3 regions of the Streptomyces sp. NPDC046557 genome follow, and region 1 is predicted to be linked to each of the others. Evidence: predicted binding sites of a transcription regulator. Region 1 holds the regulator's gene; each other region holds the start of a gene.
The links. Region 1 encodes HrcA, which represses chaperone genes, less so after heat shock. Its sites were predicted from a motif close to TTNGCACTCNGNNNNNCNGAGTGCNAA; they were not measured.
Positions count from the first base shown of each region.

Region 1 (5,090 bases):
CCCGGGCGGGCCTGCCGGAGAAGGCCCGGGTGAGTTCCGTGTGCGGGAACAAGGGGTTCGTGAGCGCCCTCTTGTGCTGGGGGTCGGCGCCCGATTCGGTGCAGGGCAGGAAGGCCGTGCCGAGCTGGGCGGCCGAGGCGCCGGCGGCGAGCAGCGCCGCGATCTGCGCCCCGCGCATCACCCCGCCCGCCGCGATGATCGGGAGGGCCACCGCCTCCCGTACCGCCGTGACGAGCACGAGCAGGCCGACGCCCGCCGTGCCGTCGGTCTCGGGGTCGTCGCGGTGGGTGCCCTGGTGGCCGCCCGCTTCGACGCCCTGGACGCAGACCGCGTCGGCGCCCGCGGCCTGGGCGGTACGGGCCTCCTCGACGGCGGTCACGGTGACGACGGTGTACGTGCCGACCTCGCGGAGCCTGGTCAGGACGGCGGCCGGGGGGCATCCGAAGGTGAAGGACACCACCGGGACGGGGTCTTCCAGGAGGATGGCGAGTTTGGCGTCGTAGCCGTCGTCGCAGGTGCCGACGATGTCGTCAGGCGCGAGGGACACCTCGTACCAGGTCGCCTCCCCGGCGAGTTGGCCGCGGTACGTCTCGACGGCCGCCGGGTCGACGTAGCCGGTCTGCGGCATCAACAGGTTGACGCCGAAGGGCCGCCGGGTGAGCGCGCGGAGCTGCTTGATCTCCTGGTACATCCCGTCGGCGGTCTTGTAGCCGCCGGCCAGGAAACCGAGTCCGCCCGCCTCGCACACAGCGGCGGCGAGCGGCGGGCAGGAGGCGCCGCCCGCCATGGGGGCCTGCACGATCGGGTACGGGGAGAGACCGTTCGGCGCGGTGGACATGCCCTGCATCGTGCCACGTCCCGCGCACCGGGCCGAATCACGGCATTCGCCTGGCATAGTCCGCTTCCCGGCGCGGGTCCGACGCCGCCGCGAGCCCCGGGCGGGCCTACGGCCGGCCCACGTCCACGAACGCCGCGAGCCCGGTCCGGGGCAGTCCCCGGGCCGGGCTCACAGCGGTGCGGCGGGCCGGTCAGCGGCCGTTGAACGCGTCCTTCAGGCGGCTGAACAGACCCTGCTGGCCCGGCGCGAACTGGCCCGTCGGCCGCTCCTCGCCGCGCAGCTTCGCCAGCTGGCGCAGGAGGTCCTCCTGCTGGGCGTCCAGCTTGCCGGGGGTGGTGACCTCGACGTGGACGATCAGGTCGCCCCGGCCGCCACCGCGCAGGTGCGTGACGCCGCGGCCGTGCAGCGGGATCGCCTGGCCGGATCCGGTGCCGGGCCGGATGTCGATCTCCTCCAGGCCGTCCAGCGTCTCCAGCGGGCACTTGGTGCCCAGGGCCGCCGCCGTCATGGGGATGGTGACCGTGCAGTGCAGGTCGTCCCCGCGTCGCTGGAAGGTCGGGTGCGCCAGTTCGTGGATCTCCACGTACAGGTCGCCGGCGGGGCCGCCGCCGGGGCCGACCTCGCCCTCGCCCGCCAGTTGGATCCGGGTGCCGTTCTCGACCCCGGCCGGGATCTTGACGGTGAGGCTGCGGCGGGAGCGGACGCGGCCGTCGCCCGCGCACTCGGGGCACGGGGTCGGGACGACGGTGCCGAAGCCCTGGCACTGCGGGCAGGGCCGCGAGGTCATGACCTGGCCCAGGAACGACCGGGTGACCTGCGACACCTCGCCGCGACCGCGACACATGTCACACGTCTGCGCGGAGGTGCCGGGGGCGGCGCCCTCACCAGAGCAGGTGGTGCAGACGACGGCCGTGTCGACCTGGATGTCCTTGGTCGTCCCGAAGGCCGCCTCGTCCAGCTCCAAGTCGAGGCGGATCATGGCGTCCTGGCCGCGGCGGGTGCGCGAGCGCGGTCCGCGCTGCGACGCCTGACCGAAGAAGGCGTCCATGATGTCGGAGAAGTTGCCGAAGCCGCCCGCCCCGAAACCGCCCGCGCCGCCGCCACCGCCCGAGGAGGACAGCGGGTCGCCGCCGAGGTCGTAGACCTGCTTCTTCTGCGGGTCCGAGAGGACCTCGTAGGCCGCGTTGATCTCCTTGAAGCGCTCCTGCGTCTTCGGGTCCGGATTCACGTCCGGGTGGAGTTCGCGCGCGAGCCGACGGAATGCCTTCTTGATCTCGTCCTGCGATGCGTCGCGGCGCACGCCGAGAACGGCGTAGTAGTCCGTGGCCACTTACGACTCCGCCAGGATCTGTCCGACGTAACGTGCCACTGCGCGTACCGCTCCCATCGTTCCGGGGTAGTCCATGCGGGTCGGTCCGACCACGCCGAGTTTGGCGACTGCTTCGCCGCCCGAACCGTAACCGACCGAGACGACCGACGTGGAGTTCAGTCCCTCGTAGGCGTTCTCATGCCCGATCTTCACGGCCATCCCCGACTCACTGGCCTCGCCCAGCAGCTTGAGGAGCACGACCTGCTCCTCCAGCGCTTCCAGCACCGGCCTGATCGTCAGGGGGAAATCATGTCCGAACCTCGTGAGGTTGGCGGTACCGCCGATCATCAGCCGTTCCTCCGCCTCCTCCACCAGCGTTTCCCGCAGGGTCGCGAGGACGGCCGTGACCGTCGCCCGGTCCTCGGCCTCGAAGGACTCGGGAAGGTCCTGCACGAGCGGCGGCACGTCGGTGAAACGACGACCGACGACCCGGCTGTTGAGGCGCGCCCGCAGGTCGGCGAGCGAGGTCTCCGAGAAGGGGGTCTGGCAGTCGACGAGCCGCTGTTCGACCCGTCCGGTGTCCGTGATCAGCACGAGCATCAGCCGCGCGGGCGCCAGGGACAGCAGCTCCACGTGCCGGACGGTGGAACGGGTCAGGCTCGGGTACTGGACGACGGCGACCTGCCGGGTGAGCTGCGCGAGCAACCGCACCGTGCGCCCCACGACGTCGTCGAGGTCGACGGCGCCGTCGAGGAAGTTCTGGATGGCCCGGCGCTCGGGCGTCGACAGCGGCTTGACTCCCGCCAGCTTGTCCACGAAGAGCCGGTAGCCCTTGTCGGTGGGGATGCGCCCGGCGCTGGTGTGGGGCTGGGCGATGTACCCCTCCTCCTCCAGCAGGGCCATGTCGTTGCGGACCGTCGCCGGGGAGACGCCGAGCCGGTGGCGCTCGGTGAGCGCCTTCGATCCGACCGGCTCCTCCGTCCCCACGTAGTCCTGGACGATGGCGCGCAATACTTCGAGCCTGCGTTCGCTGAGCACTCGTGCACACCTCCAGTGCGGTGGGTCGTCGCTGCGGTCGTTTCCGGCCGGCCCGGGGCGGGCCGCGTTGGCACTCTGCGCATCCGAGTGCCAGAGATCCCCCGGTCAGTGTACGGCCGGGTAGTACGCCGGAGGCAAGGGCGGCCCGCCAGGGTAGCGTCCCCGCATGGACGTGCGTTGGGAAGAGGCGGGCTGGGAACGGCTGACCGGGCGGGCCGGGAGACGCCGACTGCCGGTGTGGGACTGCACGGTGGGGCTGGTGGTGGGGGACGAGTCGGTCCTCCTGATCGACCCCGGCTCCTGTGTCCGCGAGGGCGCGGGCATCCGGGCGGAGGCGGAGCGACTGACCGGTCGCCACGTGACCCATATCGCATTCACACACGGACATTTCGATCATGTACTGGGAGGCTCCGCCTTCTCGGGGGCCGAGTTCTACGGTGCGGTCGGGCTGGACGCGCACCTCGCGCTGGACCGGAACGCCCTGCGGGAGGACGCGGTCCGACAGGGACTGGCGGAGGCGGAGGCCGAGGAGGCGGCGGACCTGATGCCGCTGCCGGGGCACCTGGTGTCGGGCGAGTGGACTCTGGAGCTGGGCGGGGTGCAGGTGCTGCTGGCGAACGTCGGGCCGGGGCACACGCGGCACGATCTGGCCGTCTTCGTACCGGGCCCGCGGGAGGTCGTCTTCTGCGGGGACCTGGTGGAGGAGTCGGGCGAACCCCAGGCGGGCCCGGACGCGGTCCCGGCGCGATGGCCGGCCGCGCTGGACCGGCTGCTCGCGCTCGGCGGGGACGACGCGCTGTACGTGCCGGGTCACGGAGCGGTGGTCGACGCGGGCTTCGTGCGTGCGCAACGCGCCACACTCGCTGGGCGGTTCGGCGTGTCGGGCGCGTGAGCGCGGGCTCTCTCGTACCGTCGGCCGGATGCGTGAGTACTCCCCCGATCTGACCCCGCAGTGGAAGCGCGCCAAGGCCGTGCCGGAGGTTCCGGCCGACCCCGGGCTGGTGGTCGAGGTGGCGGCCACCGACTTCTGCGGCGCGGTGGTGGCCTGCGAGGCGGGCACAGTGATCCTGGAGGACCGCTTCGGCAAGCGCCGTGCCTTCCCGCTGGAGCCCCGCGGGTTCCTCCTGGACGGCGCGGTGGTCACCCTGACCCGCCCGGCCCGCACGGCGGCGGCGACACCCGCCCATACGGCGTCGGGCTCGGTGGCGGTCCCCGGGGCGCGGGCGCGGGTGGCGCGGGCGGGGCGGATCTACGTCGAGGGCCGCCACGACGCGGAGCTGGTGGAGCGGGTCTGGGGCGACGACCTGCGGATCGAGGGCGTGGTCGTGGAGTACCTGGAGGGGATCGACGACCTCCCCGCGATCGTGGCGGACTTCGCCCCCGCGCCGGACGCCCGCCTGGGCGTGCTGGTCGACCACCTGGTGCCGGGCTCGAAGGAGTCCCGCATCGCGGCCTCGGTGACGTCCCCGCACGTCCTGGTGGTGGGCCACCCGTACGTGGACGTCTGGCAGGCGGTGAAACCGTCCGCCCTGGGCATCCCGGCCTGGCCGGTGATTCCCCGTGGCCAGGACTGGAAGACGGGCATCTGTCACGCACTGGGATGGCCCTCGAACACGGGCGCGGCCTGGCAGCACATCCTGTCCCGCGTGACGTCCTACAAGGACCTCGACCCCACCCTCCTCGGCGCCGTGGAACACCTCATCGACCACGTCACGACCCCGGCCTGACCGGCGGGGGCGGCGCATCCAGCCCCGCCGGCGATTGCGGCTCGGGGTCCCGGGCGGCGCCCCGAAAGCCCGGCGCAGCCGGGGCCGCGCCGTAGACGTACGCGCCGACCGACCTCAGTCGACCAGGTCCCGAACCACCGCGTCGGCCAGCAACCGCCCCCGCAGCGTCAGCACGGCC
Region 1 covers NZ_JBEYZH010000003.1:237,719-242,808, forward strand. The annotation lists gene ABZ934_RS09910 (nitronate monooxygenase) at 1-838, opposite strand, end outside; gene dnaJ (molecular chaperone DnaJ) at 1,029-2,168, opposite strand; gene hrcA (heat-inducible transcriptional repressor HrcA) at 2,169-3,185, opposite strand; gene ABZ934_RS09925 (MBL fold metallo-hydrolase) at 3,352-4,077, shown strand; gene ABZ934_RS09930 (DUF3097 domain-containing protein) at 4,106-4,912, shown strand; gene hemW (radical SAM family heme chaperone HemW) at 5,027-5,090, opposite strand, start outside.

Region 2 (5,090 bases), on a different contig from region 1:
ACGGCGCGGAGAAGGACCCGCAGTTCCTGAAGATGGCGGCCGACCTCAAGCTGCCGATCAGCATGTTCTTGACGGACAACGTGGCCTCGTCCGACTACGGCCACTTCCAGACGTTGCGCGACAACGGCAGCGGCAGCACGATAAACAACCACACCCTGACCCACCCGAACCTGCGCACGCTGGGCTTCGCGGCGCAGAAGAAGGAGATATGCGGTCAGCAGGAACGCCTGGAGAAGCGCTTCGGCACCAAACCGACCCGCTTCCGCCCGCCGTTCGGCAACTACAACGACGACACCCTCAGGGCCGCCTCCGAGTGCGGCATCTCCCAGGTCCTCCTGTGGCGCGTGTCGATGCAGATCACCGGCTTCCAGTACGCCGAGGGCTCCGCGCTCCGTCCCGGGGACATCATCCTCGCCCACTTCCGCGGCCCGGCCGAACTCAAGGGCGAGACGGAAACCCAGATGACCACCCACATGCTCCAGCGCATCCAGGAGCAGGGCTTCAAGGTGGCCCGCCTGGAGGACTACCTGTAGGGGTGGGGCGGGGTTTCGGTGGGGGCGGGGGATCGCTGCGTGCTCCTCTCGTCTCGGCGTCTGACCCCCTCCGTGGCCGGTCATGAACCCGCACGCAAAGTCGGTGGACATCGGTCGTCGGGCCGGTCGATAGTGCGCCAATGACTTCCTTGATCCGACACATCACCATCGATTGCTCCGACGCCTACCGTCTGGCGCAGTTCTGGGCCGCCGTGCTGGACGGCTCGCCGGCCCCCGATGACTTTCCCGGTGACCCCGAGGCAACGGTCGTGGCGTCCGGTGCGCACCTGCTCTTCGTGACGGTGGCCGATGCCAAGACGGTGAAGAACCGGGTGCACCTGGACCTACAGCCGCAGGACCGGTCGCGCGACGAAGAGGTGGAGCGCGTCCTCGCGCTGGGCGCGACGCTGGTGGACGACCACCGCAAGCCCGACGGCACCGGCTGGGTGACTCTGGCCGACCCCGAAGGCAACGAGTTCTGCGTGGAACGCAGCGCCGCTGAGCGCGCCCTGACAGCCGCCTAGGCGATATCAGCCAAGGACGGGGGTCGGACCCCGCCCCCGCAGCCCCCGGCACCCGCCCGCCCCCGCCTCAACGCCCCGCCGGTCCCACCAGCGGTGTGATGGTGGTTTCCACCGGGCCCCGGGCGTCCGCCTCGCGTTGGCGTTCCGCGCTGTCGCTGATGCGGAGCAGCAGGGCGATCATGATCCAGTTCGCGAGGAGGGACGAGCCGCCCTTGGCCAGGAAGGGCAGGGCCTTGCCCGTCAGGGGGATCAGGCCCGTCACGCCGCCGGCGACCACGAACACCTGGAGCGCCAGCGCCGCCGCGAGGCCCACCGCCAGGAGCTTGCCGAACGGGTCCCGCGCGGCCAGCGCCATCCGCAGCCCCCGCTGGACGAGGAGCGCGTAGAGCAGCAGAACGGCCATCACGCCCGCCAGGCCGAGTTCCTCGCCCACGGTCGTCAGGATGAAGTCGCTGCGCCCCGCGAACTTGATCAGCTCCGGGTGGCCCATGCCGAGTCCGGTACCGGTGATCCCGCCCGTGCCGAAGCTGAACAGCGCCTGCGCGGACTGGTCGGAGGTGACGCCCGGCGGCCGGTCCTTCCAGTAGTAGGACAGCGGATTGAGCCAGGCGGCCACGCGCGCCTTCACGTGCGGCTCCGTCGAGCCCACCACGAACGCGCCGCCCGCCGCCATGACGAGGCCGCAGACGATCCAACTGGTGCGTTCCGTGGCCACGTACAGCATCACCACGAACACGCCGAAGAAGATGAGCGACGTCCCCAGGTCGCGTTCGAAGACCAGCACCAGAAGCGACAGGATCCAGACGGTGACGATCGGCCCGAGCTGGCGCATCGGCGGCAGTCGCAAGCCGAGGAACTTGCGGCCCGTCAGGGCCAGCGAGTCCCGGTGGACGACCAGGTAGCCCGCGAAGAAGATCGCGATCATGATCTTCACGAACTCGCCGGGCTGGAGCGAGAACCCGAACAGGATGATCCAGCGCTTCGCGCCGTAGGTGTCCGCGCCGAAGAAGGCCGGGGCGATGAGCAGCACCAGTGCGACGGCCATCGTGATGTAGATGAACCGCTGCAGCAGTCTGTGGTCGCGCAGCAGCGCCACCACGAGCAGACAGGCGGCGACCCCGACCACGGTCCACATCAACTGGCCGGGCGCGTTGGCGTCCGATCCGTAGCGCTCGATGTACCCCTGGTCGAGGCGGTGGATGAGGACAAGCCCGAGCCCGGTCAGCAGCATGGCGAGGGGGAAGATCAGCGGGTCCGCGTACGGCGCGAACCGGCGGATGCCCAGGTGCCCCACCAGCGCGAGCAGCGACAGGCTGATCGTGAAGCCGGTGAGCTGCGGCGGCAGCACGCCGTTCATCGCCAGACCGGCCTGGGCGTGGCCGAAAACGGCGATGCAGATGACGAGAACCAGCAGCAATGCCTCGGTCCGCCGGCGTGCGCCGGTGACCGTCAGCGGCCTCAGTCCCCGCACGGGGTGCCTTCGCCGTCGGTATTAGGGCGTTTTATCTTCATATCCACTACGACGAGGAACCCCCGGTGATGGTTCCTGGGGGCCCGGCGGGGCCTTCCGGAAGGGGGTGATCCGCAATCTGTCGGGTGGCGTGTTGGCACTCCGCTTGACCGAGTGCTAATCGCCGGAATAGTCTCGCACCTGGCACTCGCCCCTGGTGAGTGCCAACACAGCGACAGGCAGGTCCGGCACCCGCGACGACGGATCGACCTGGTCGCCACCTCAGACAGTTAACCCCGGATCTCCGAAGGGGGAGGTCGGATCGTGACGACCGCCAGCTCCAAGGTTGCCATCAAGCCGCTTGAGGACCGCATTGTGGTCCAGCCGCTCGACGCCGAACAGACCACGGCCTCCGGCCTGGTCATCCCGGACACCGCGAAGGAGAAGCCCCAGGAGGGCGTCGTCCTTGCGGTCGGTCCGGGTCGCTTCGAGGACGGCCAGCGTCTCCCGCTGGACGTCAGCGTCGGCGACATCGTGCTGTACAGCAAGTACGGCGGCACCGAAGTGAAGTACAGCGGCGAGGAATACCTCGTCCTCTCGGCCCGCGACGTGCTCGCGATCGTCGAGAAGTAAGTCACTTCTCCAGTTTTGCTTTGAGCTGCGCCCCTGGTCACCCTGCTGATGCCGGGGGGCGAGGGGCGTAGTTCGTTCTAGGCGGTGGCGGTCGCGGTGAGCGGCCGAGGATCGCAACGAGAGGACTGAACCGCTCCCATGCCGAAGATTCTGAAGTTCGATGAGGACGCCCGTCGCGCCCTCGAGCGCGGTGTGAACAAGCTTGCCGACACGGTGAAGGTGACGATCGGCCCCAAGGGCCGCAACGTCGTCATCGACAAGAAGTTCGGCGCCCCCACCATCACCAACGACGGTGTCACCATCGCTCGCGAGGTCGAGCTGGACGACCCGTACGAGAACCTGGGCGCCCAGCTCGTCAAGGAGGTGGCGACCAAGACCAACGACATCGCGGGTGACGGCACCACCACCGCCACCGTGCTGGCCCAGGCGCTGGTCCGCGAGGGTCTGCGCAACGTCGCCGCCGGCGCCTCCCCGGCCGCCCTCAAGAAGGGCATCGACGCCGCCGTCAAGGCCGTGTCGCAGGAGCTCCTCGCGACCGCCCGTCCGATCGAGGACAAGTCCGACATCGCCGCCGTGGCCGCGCTCTCCGCGCAGGACCAGCAGGTCGGCGAGCTCATCGCCGAGGCGATGGACAAGGTCGGCAAGGACGGTGTCATCACCGTCGAGGAGTCCAACACCTTCGGCCTGGAGCTGGAGTTCACCGAGGGCATGGCCTTCGACAAGGGCTACCTCTCGCCGTACATGGTCTCCGACCAGGAGCGTATGGAGGCCGTCCTCGACGACCCGTACATCCTGATCAACCAGGGCAAGATCTCCTCCATCCAGGACATGCTGCCGCTGCTGGAGAAGGTCATCCAGGCCGGCGCCTCCAAGCCGCTGCTGATCATCGCCGAGGACGTCGAGGGCGAGGCCCTGTCGACCCTGGTCGTCAACAAGATCCGCGGCACCTTCAACGCCGTCGCCGTCAAGGCCCCCGGCTTCGGTGACCGCCGCAAGGCGATGCTCCAGGACATGGCCACCCTCACCGGTGCCACCGTCATCGCCGAGGAGGTCGGCCTCAAGCTCGACCAGGCCGGTCTCGACGTCCTGGGTTCCGCGCGCCGCGTGACCATCACCAAGGACGACACCACCATCGTCGACGGTGGTGGCAGCTCCGAGGAGGTCCTCGGCCGCGTCAACCAGATCAAGGCCGAGATCGAGTCCACGGACTCCGACTGGGACCGCGAGAAGCTGCAGGAGCGCCTGGCGAAGCTCGCCGGTGGCGTCTGCGTCATCAAGGTCGGCGCCGCCACCGAGGTGGAGCTCAAGGAGAAGAAGCACCGCCTCGAGGACGCCATCTCGGCGACCCGTGCCGCGGTCGAGGAGGGCATCGTCTCCGGCGGTGGCTCCGCGCTCGTCCACGCCGTGAAGGTGCTGGAGGGCAACCTCGGCCTCACCGGCGACGAGGCCACCGGTGTCTCCGTCGTCCGCCGCGCGGCCGTCGAGCCGCTGCGCTGGATCGCCGAGAACGCGGGCCTGGAGGGCTACGTCATCACGGCGAAGGTCGCCGAGCTCGACAAGGGCCAGGGCTTCAACGCCGCGACCGGCGAGTACGGCGACCTGGTCAAGGCCGGCGTCATCGACCCGGTCAAGGTCACCCGCTCCGCGCTGGAGAACGCCGCTTCCATCGCCTCCCTGCTGCTCACGACCGAGACCCTGGTCGTCGAGAAGCCGGCCGAGGAAGAGGCCGACGCCGGTCACGGTCACGGTCACGGCCACAGCCACTGACCTCGTCAGAGCCGGGCTGAGCTGAGGAAAGCCCCGGTCCCGCCGCTGCGAAGCGGTGGTGACCGGGGCTTTCCCGTGCCGTGGGGCGGGCCGTCACATGCCCATGTCCTGGGCCGCGCCGCCGGAGGCCGTGCCCATGTCGGACGCCGTGCCCGTGCCCGTGCCCGTGCCCGTTCCCGTGCC
Region 2 covers NZ_JBEYZH010000005.1:136,235-141,324, reverse strand. The annotation lists gene ABZ934_RS13870 (polysaccharide deacetylase family protein) at 1-533, shown strand, start outside; gene ABZ934_RS13865 (VOC family protein) at 674-1,057, shown strand; gene ABZ934_RS13860 (FtsW/RodA/SpoVE family cell cycle protein) at 1,125-2,528, opposite strand; gene groES (co-chaperone GroES) at 2,832-3,140, shown strand; gene groL (chaperonin GroEL) at 3,279-4,907, shown strand; gene ABZ934_RS13845 (ester cyclase) at 5,001-5,090, opposite strand, start outside.
Region 2: groES (co-chaperone GroES) is a predicted target of HrcA. The motif match lies at 2,662-2,688, and genes of this name have one in related genera.

Region 3 (5,090 bases), on a different contig from region 1:
GTGGTCCGGGACGCGAAGAGCTTCGTACCGGCGCCCTCCACGGTGCTGCGCCGGGGGGACGAGCTGCTGGTGGTGGCCACGGACCAGGTGCGGGACGCGGCGGAGGCACGGCTGCGGGCGGTCGCTCGCGGCGGCAAGCTCGCCGGATGGCTGGGGACGGGCCCCGACGGGGCGTGAACGGCGGCCGGAAGGGGCCGGGACCGACTGGAACGGAGCGTTAGAGCGACGTTCTAAATCTGTGATTTCGCGGTTTGGTGAGGGATTCTGCCCTGCTTTGGGGGTACATGGAATGCGAACTTCCAGTTAATCGCAGGTAAAGACATGCCTTGTCGCCGGAATCACAGGGCGTCGAAGGCGGTCTGCCTGTACGATTAAGGCACACCACATCGAACCAACTCTGCCTGACGCAGAGCTGGCGCGACCGCAAAGCGGCCGTGGCTCCCTCCCGCAGTGGGCGCCCAGGTATCACTCGGTTCTGCGCAAGAGGACAGCTCTCGGGGCTCCCACATGTACGGGTGCGACTCGCCCACAAGGCGATGCACCGTCCGCAGACGGGGAGTTCTACCAGGCAGCGGAAAGGCAAGGCCGTGACATCCGCGGTCACGACCGACACGTCCGCCCGCCCCGGCTACGGGCAGCTCCTGCGCACGCCCGGCGCCCTCGGCTTCCTGCTCCCGGGATTCGCCGCCCGCCTGCCCTTCGGAATGCTGACCATCAGCATCCTGCTGCTCGTCCAGCACACCACCGGCTCCTACGCCAACGCCGGCATCGTCGCCGCCGTCACCGGCATCTCCATGGCGCTGTGCGCCCCCGTGATGGGCAACCTCACCGACAAGCACGGCCAGAGCGCCGTCCTGCTGCCGGTCGTCCTCGTCCACGCCACCGCCGTGAGCGCCCTGGCCGCGCTCGCCCTGCTCGGCGCGCCCGTCCTGGCCCTCGCGGCCGCCGCGATCCCCGCCGGCGCCTCGGTGCCGCAGGTCGGCCCGATGGTCCGGGCGCGCTGGGCCGCCACGCTCGGTGGGAACGCCGCCCAGGCCGAGGGCTCGCGGGGAAGCTCGCCGCTGCTGGCGACCGCCGCCGCGTTCGAGTCCGTCACCGACGAGTTCACCTTCGTCGTCGGCCCGGTCCTCGCGACCGCGCTGTGCACCGGCCTGCACCCCTCGGCCGGCCTCATCACCGAGGCCGCCCTGTCGCTGATCGGCGGCCTGCTGTTCGCCGCCCAGCGCGCCGGCCAGCCCAAGGCGCACGCGCAGACCGCCACCGGCACCAAGCGCGCCGCGGCCCTGTCCTTCCCCGGTCTGCGCGTCCTGATCGTCGCCTTCCTCGGGATCGGCGCCGTCTTCGGCGGCATGCAGGTCTCGATGGCCGCCTTCTCCAACGAGATGGGCAACCCGGGTGCGAACGGCCTGCTGTACGGAGTCTTCGCGGCGGGCAACATGATCGCCGGCATCGTCTGCGGCGCCGTCGCCTGGAAGATCGGTCCACGCCGCCGGCTGCTGCTCGGCTACATCGGGCTGACCGCCACCGCGTCGCTGCTGTGGACCGCCGACTCGATGGTCCTGCTGGCCGGGCTCGGACTGCTCGTCGGCCTGTGCATCGCCCCGGCCCTGATCACCGGCTACACGATGATCGAGTCGCTGATCCCGGCGAACGCCCGCACCGAGGCGTTCACCTGGCTGACCGGCGCGGTCGCCTTCGGGCAGGCCATCGCCGTGATCGCGGCCGGCCGTCTGACGGACGCGCATGGGTCCGCGTACGGGTTCCTCGTGCCGGCCGCCGCCACGGCGCTGGCGCTGGTCACGCTGCTCTCGCTGCGGGCCAAGCTCGCGCCGAAGGCGGCGAGCCGGATCGTCGGCTCGTCGGGCGCCCAGGAGAACCGGGAGGCCCGCGAGAGCCACGAGAACCGGGTGCAGCAGCGGGACCTCAGCACCGTCTGAGGGTGGTATCGGTCACCGCGCGGCCGAGATCGGTGGACTGTTCCGCCGGAATACGTCACCATGGACCGTCGTTAGCACTCATTGAGTGAGAGTGCCAGGAGGAAATTCGTGCCGACCTACCAGTACCAGTGCACCGAGTGCGGTGAGGGCCTTGAGGCCGTGCAGAAGTTCACCGATGACGCACTGACCGTGTGCCCGAACTGCGACGGACGCCTGAAGAAGGTGTTCTCCGCGGTCGGCATCGTCTTCAAGGGCTCCGGTTTCTACCGGAACGACAGCCGTGGTGCGTCGTCGAGCAGCACGCCGGCAACGAAGCCCGCCGCGTCGTCCACCGCCGCCCCGGCCGCTGCCCCGGCCTCCTCGTCGTCGTCGACTTCGAGCGCGAGCACGAGCACGAGCAGCAGTTCCAGCTCGGCCGCCTGACGCCGTCCGCTTTCCGTAGGCCCCGCCGCCCTCCTGGGCGGCGGGGCCTTACGCGTGCCCGGCTAATGTGACCGTATGGCGAACGCAGAGATCGGTGTCATCGGCGGCTCGGGCTTCTACTCCTTCCTGGAGGACGTCTCCGAAATCCAGGTGGAGACCCCTTACGGGCCCCCGAGCGACTCCCTATACCTGGGCGAGCTGGCCGGCCGGTCAGTGGCGTTCCTGCCGCGGCACGAACGCAGCCACACGGTGCCGCCACACAAGATCAACTACCGGGCCAACCTGTGGGCTCTCCGCTCGGTCGGCGTGCGTCAAGTGCTCGGTCCCTGCGCGGTGGGGGGCCTGCGGGCCGAGTACGGTCCGGGCACGCTGCTGGTGCCGGACCAGCTGGTGGACCGTACGAAGTCCCGCGTGCAGACCTTCTTCGACGGGGAGCCGCTGCCCGACGGGTCGGTGCCCAACGTCGTGCACACGACGTTCGCCGACCCGTACTGCCCGGTGGGCCGGGCGGCGGCGATGGGCGCGGCACGCGGCAGGGGTTGGGAGCCGGTGGACGGCGGCACGATGGTCGTGGTGGAGGGCCCCCGGTTCTCGACGCGCGCCGAGTCGCTCTTCCACGCGGCCATGGGCTGGTCGGTGGTCGGTATGACGGGGCACCCGGAGGCCGTCCTCGCGCGGGAGCTCGGGCTCTGCTACACCTCGATGGCCCTGGTCACGGACCTGGACGCGGGCGCCGAGACGGGCGAGGGCGTCTCCCACACGGAGGTGCTGAAGGTGTTCGGCGAGAACGTCGGGCGGCTGCGGGAGGTCCTGTTCGACGCGGTCGCGGCCCTTCCGGGGACGGAGTCCCGGGACTGCCTGTGCACGCACGCGCACGACGGCTGGGACCTGGGCATCGAGCTGCCGTAGCGAGGCGCCCTCACCCCTGGGGGTGAGGGGGTTTTCCACAACCTGGGGACCGTCCACAGGCACGAGCGGGATACGCCGCCGGGGCGGATCGTGAGGGGTGTCCGGACGCCGGGTCCGGACACCGAACTCACAGCCAGGCGGTGTTCAGCATGTCCGGGTACCTCTCCGCGGCCCCTTCGTCCCTGTCTTCCCCTTCCACGTCCGCGCCCGCGCGGCCCGTGCCGCCCTTCCCGCCGCTGCGGGTGGGGCGGGGCGGGGACCGCCTCAGGCGCGCCCTGCGTCGCCGTCGGCGGGCCGGGGCGGCCGGGCTGGCCGTGGTGGCGGCCGCGCTGGCGGTGGGCGGAACGGAGGCGCGGGCCTCGCGGGGCGCCGGGCCGCCGGAGGCGAAACCGCCGCCGGCGGTGGTGCGGATGGTGTCGGCGCCCGTGCGCATCGCCGACGGGGCCACTGTGCGGCTGCTGCGGCCGGGTGACCGCGTGGATGTGGTGGCGGCGGAGCGGGCGGGGCCGCCCCGGGTGGTGGCGGTCGGGGCTCGGGTCGCCGGGGTGCCGGAGCCGGAGAAGGCGTCGGGCGACGGCGGGGCCCTGGTGGTCCTGTCCGTGCCCCGGGAGACCGCGCGGACCCTCGTGGGCGCGGGCAGTGTGGCGCGGCTGGCGGTGACGTTGTGCTGAATCGGACAAGCGTGCGGTCGGGCCGCCACGGGGCGGGCATCGATTGGACACGCGGGGGCCCGACTGCCGTAGTTTTCGGAACCGTCGGCTCCGTGTTCCGTAGATGCGAGATGAGGCTCAGTCGTGAGCAAGAAGAACGAGAGCGTCCTGGCGGGCTTCAAAGCCTTCCTGATGCGCGGCAACGTGGTCGACCTGGCGGTGGCCGTGGTCATCGGCGCCGCGTTCACCAACATCGTGAACTCCGTGGTGAAGGGGATCATCAGTCCGGTGGTCGGCGCGGTCGGCACGCAGAGCCTGGAGGGCTACTCGTCCTGCCTGAAGGCACCGTGTGGCGTCGACGCGAAGGGGGAGCCGACCGGCGTCAACATCATGTGGGGTTCGGTGCTGAACGCCACGCTGACCTTCCTGATCACCGCGGCGGTGGTCTACTTCCTGATGGTGCTGCCGATGGCCAAGTACCTGGCCCGGATGGAGGACCGGCGCAAGGCGCGGGAAGGCGTGCAGGAAACCATGGAGATCACCGAGCTGGAGGTCCTCAAGGAGATCCGCGACAACCTGGTCGCCCAGCGCACCGGCTCCGGTCCGGCCGGTGGCCACGGCCGGCAAGTCCAGGCGCAGGGGCACGGCCAGGCGCCGGGCTACGGCCAGGGGCACGACGGCTCGATCTGAGCCCGCGCGGTCAGACGTGGTGCGGGGGCTTCTCGTCGAGGAAACGGGCCAGGTCGGCGGCGCTCCCGCCGGCGGGGGCCCGCTCGCCCCAGCCGCGGTCCGTGTCGTCCGAGGACTGCTGGTCCAACGGGTCACCGAAGTCGAGCTTCGGCTTGGGCTTCGGCGCGGGCCTTGCCGCCGGGTCCGGTGCGGGGGTGGCCCCGGGACCGGTCGGGGAACCCGACGGGTCCGCGGGGTCCCGGCGGTCGGAGGAGGGGGTGGCGCTCATTCCTCCAGGGTACGGCGGCCCCCGCCGGCGCCGTCGGTCAGCTGGGGGCTTCCGTGCCCATGCGGGCGTAGAACCACCGGCGCACGCCAAACAGGAGGCGTGGAAGGGCCCTGAGGGCGTCGTGGATACGCCGTCGGGGTGAGGCGTACGGGGCCGCGGGGAGGGCCCGTTTTCGCCGCCGGGTCCGCGCGCCTCGGCTCTCGGCCGCCGTAC
Region 3 covers NZ_JBEYZH010000007.1:122,464-127,553, reverse strand. The annotation lists gene ABZ934_RS16590 (potassium/proton antiporter) at 1-177, shown strand, start outside; gene ABZ934_RS16585 (MFS transporter) at 588-1,937, shown strand; gene ABZ934_RS16580 (FmdB family zinc ribbon protein) at 2,046-2,360, shown strand; gene ABZ934_RS16575 (S-methyl-5'-thioadenosine phosphorylase) at 2,436-3,269, shown strand; gene ABZ934_RS16570 (hypothetical protein) at 3,419-3,940, shown strand; gene mscL (large conductance mechanosensitive channel protein MscL) at 4,064-4,609, shown strand; gene ABZ934_RS16560 (hypothetical protein) at 4,620-4,877, opposite strand.
Region 3: ABZ934_RS16580 (FmdB family zinc ribbon protein) is a predicted target of HrcA. The motif match lies at 2,009-2,035, and genes of this name have one in related genera.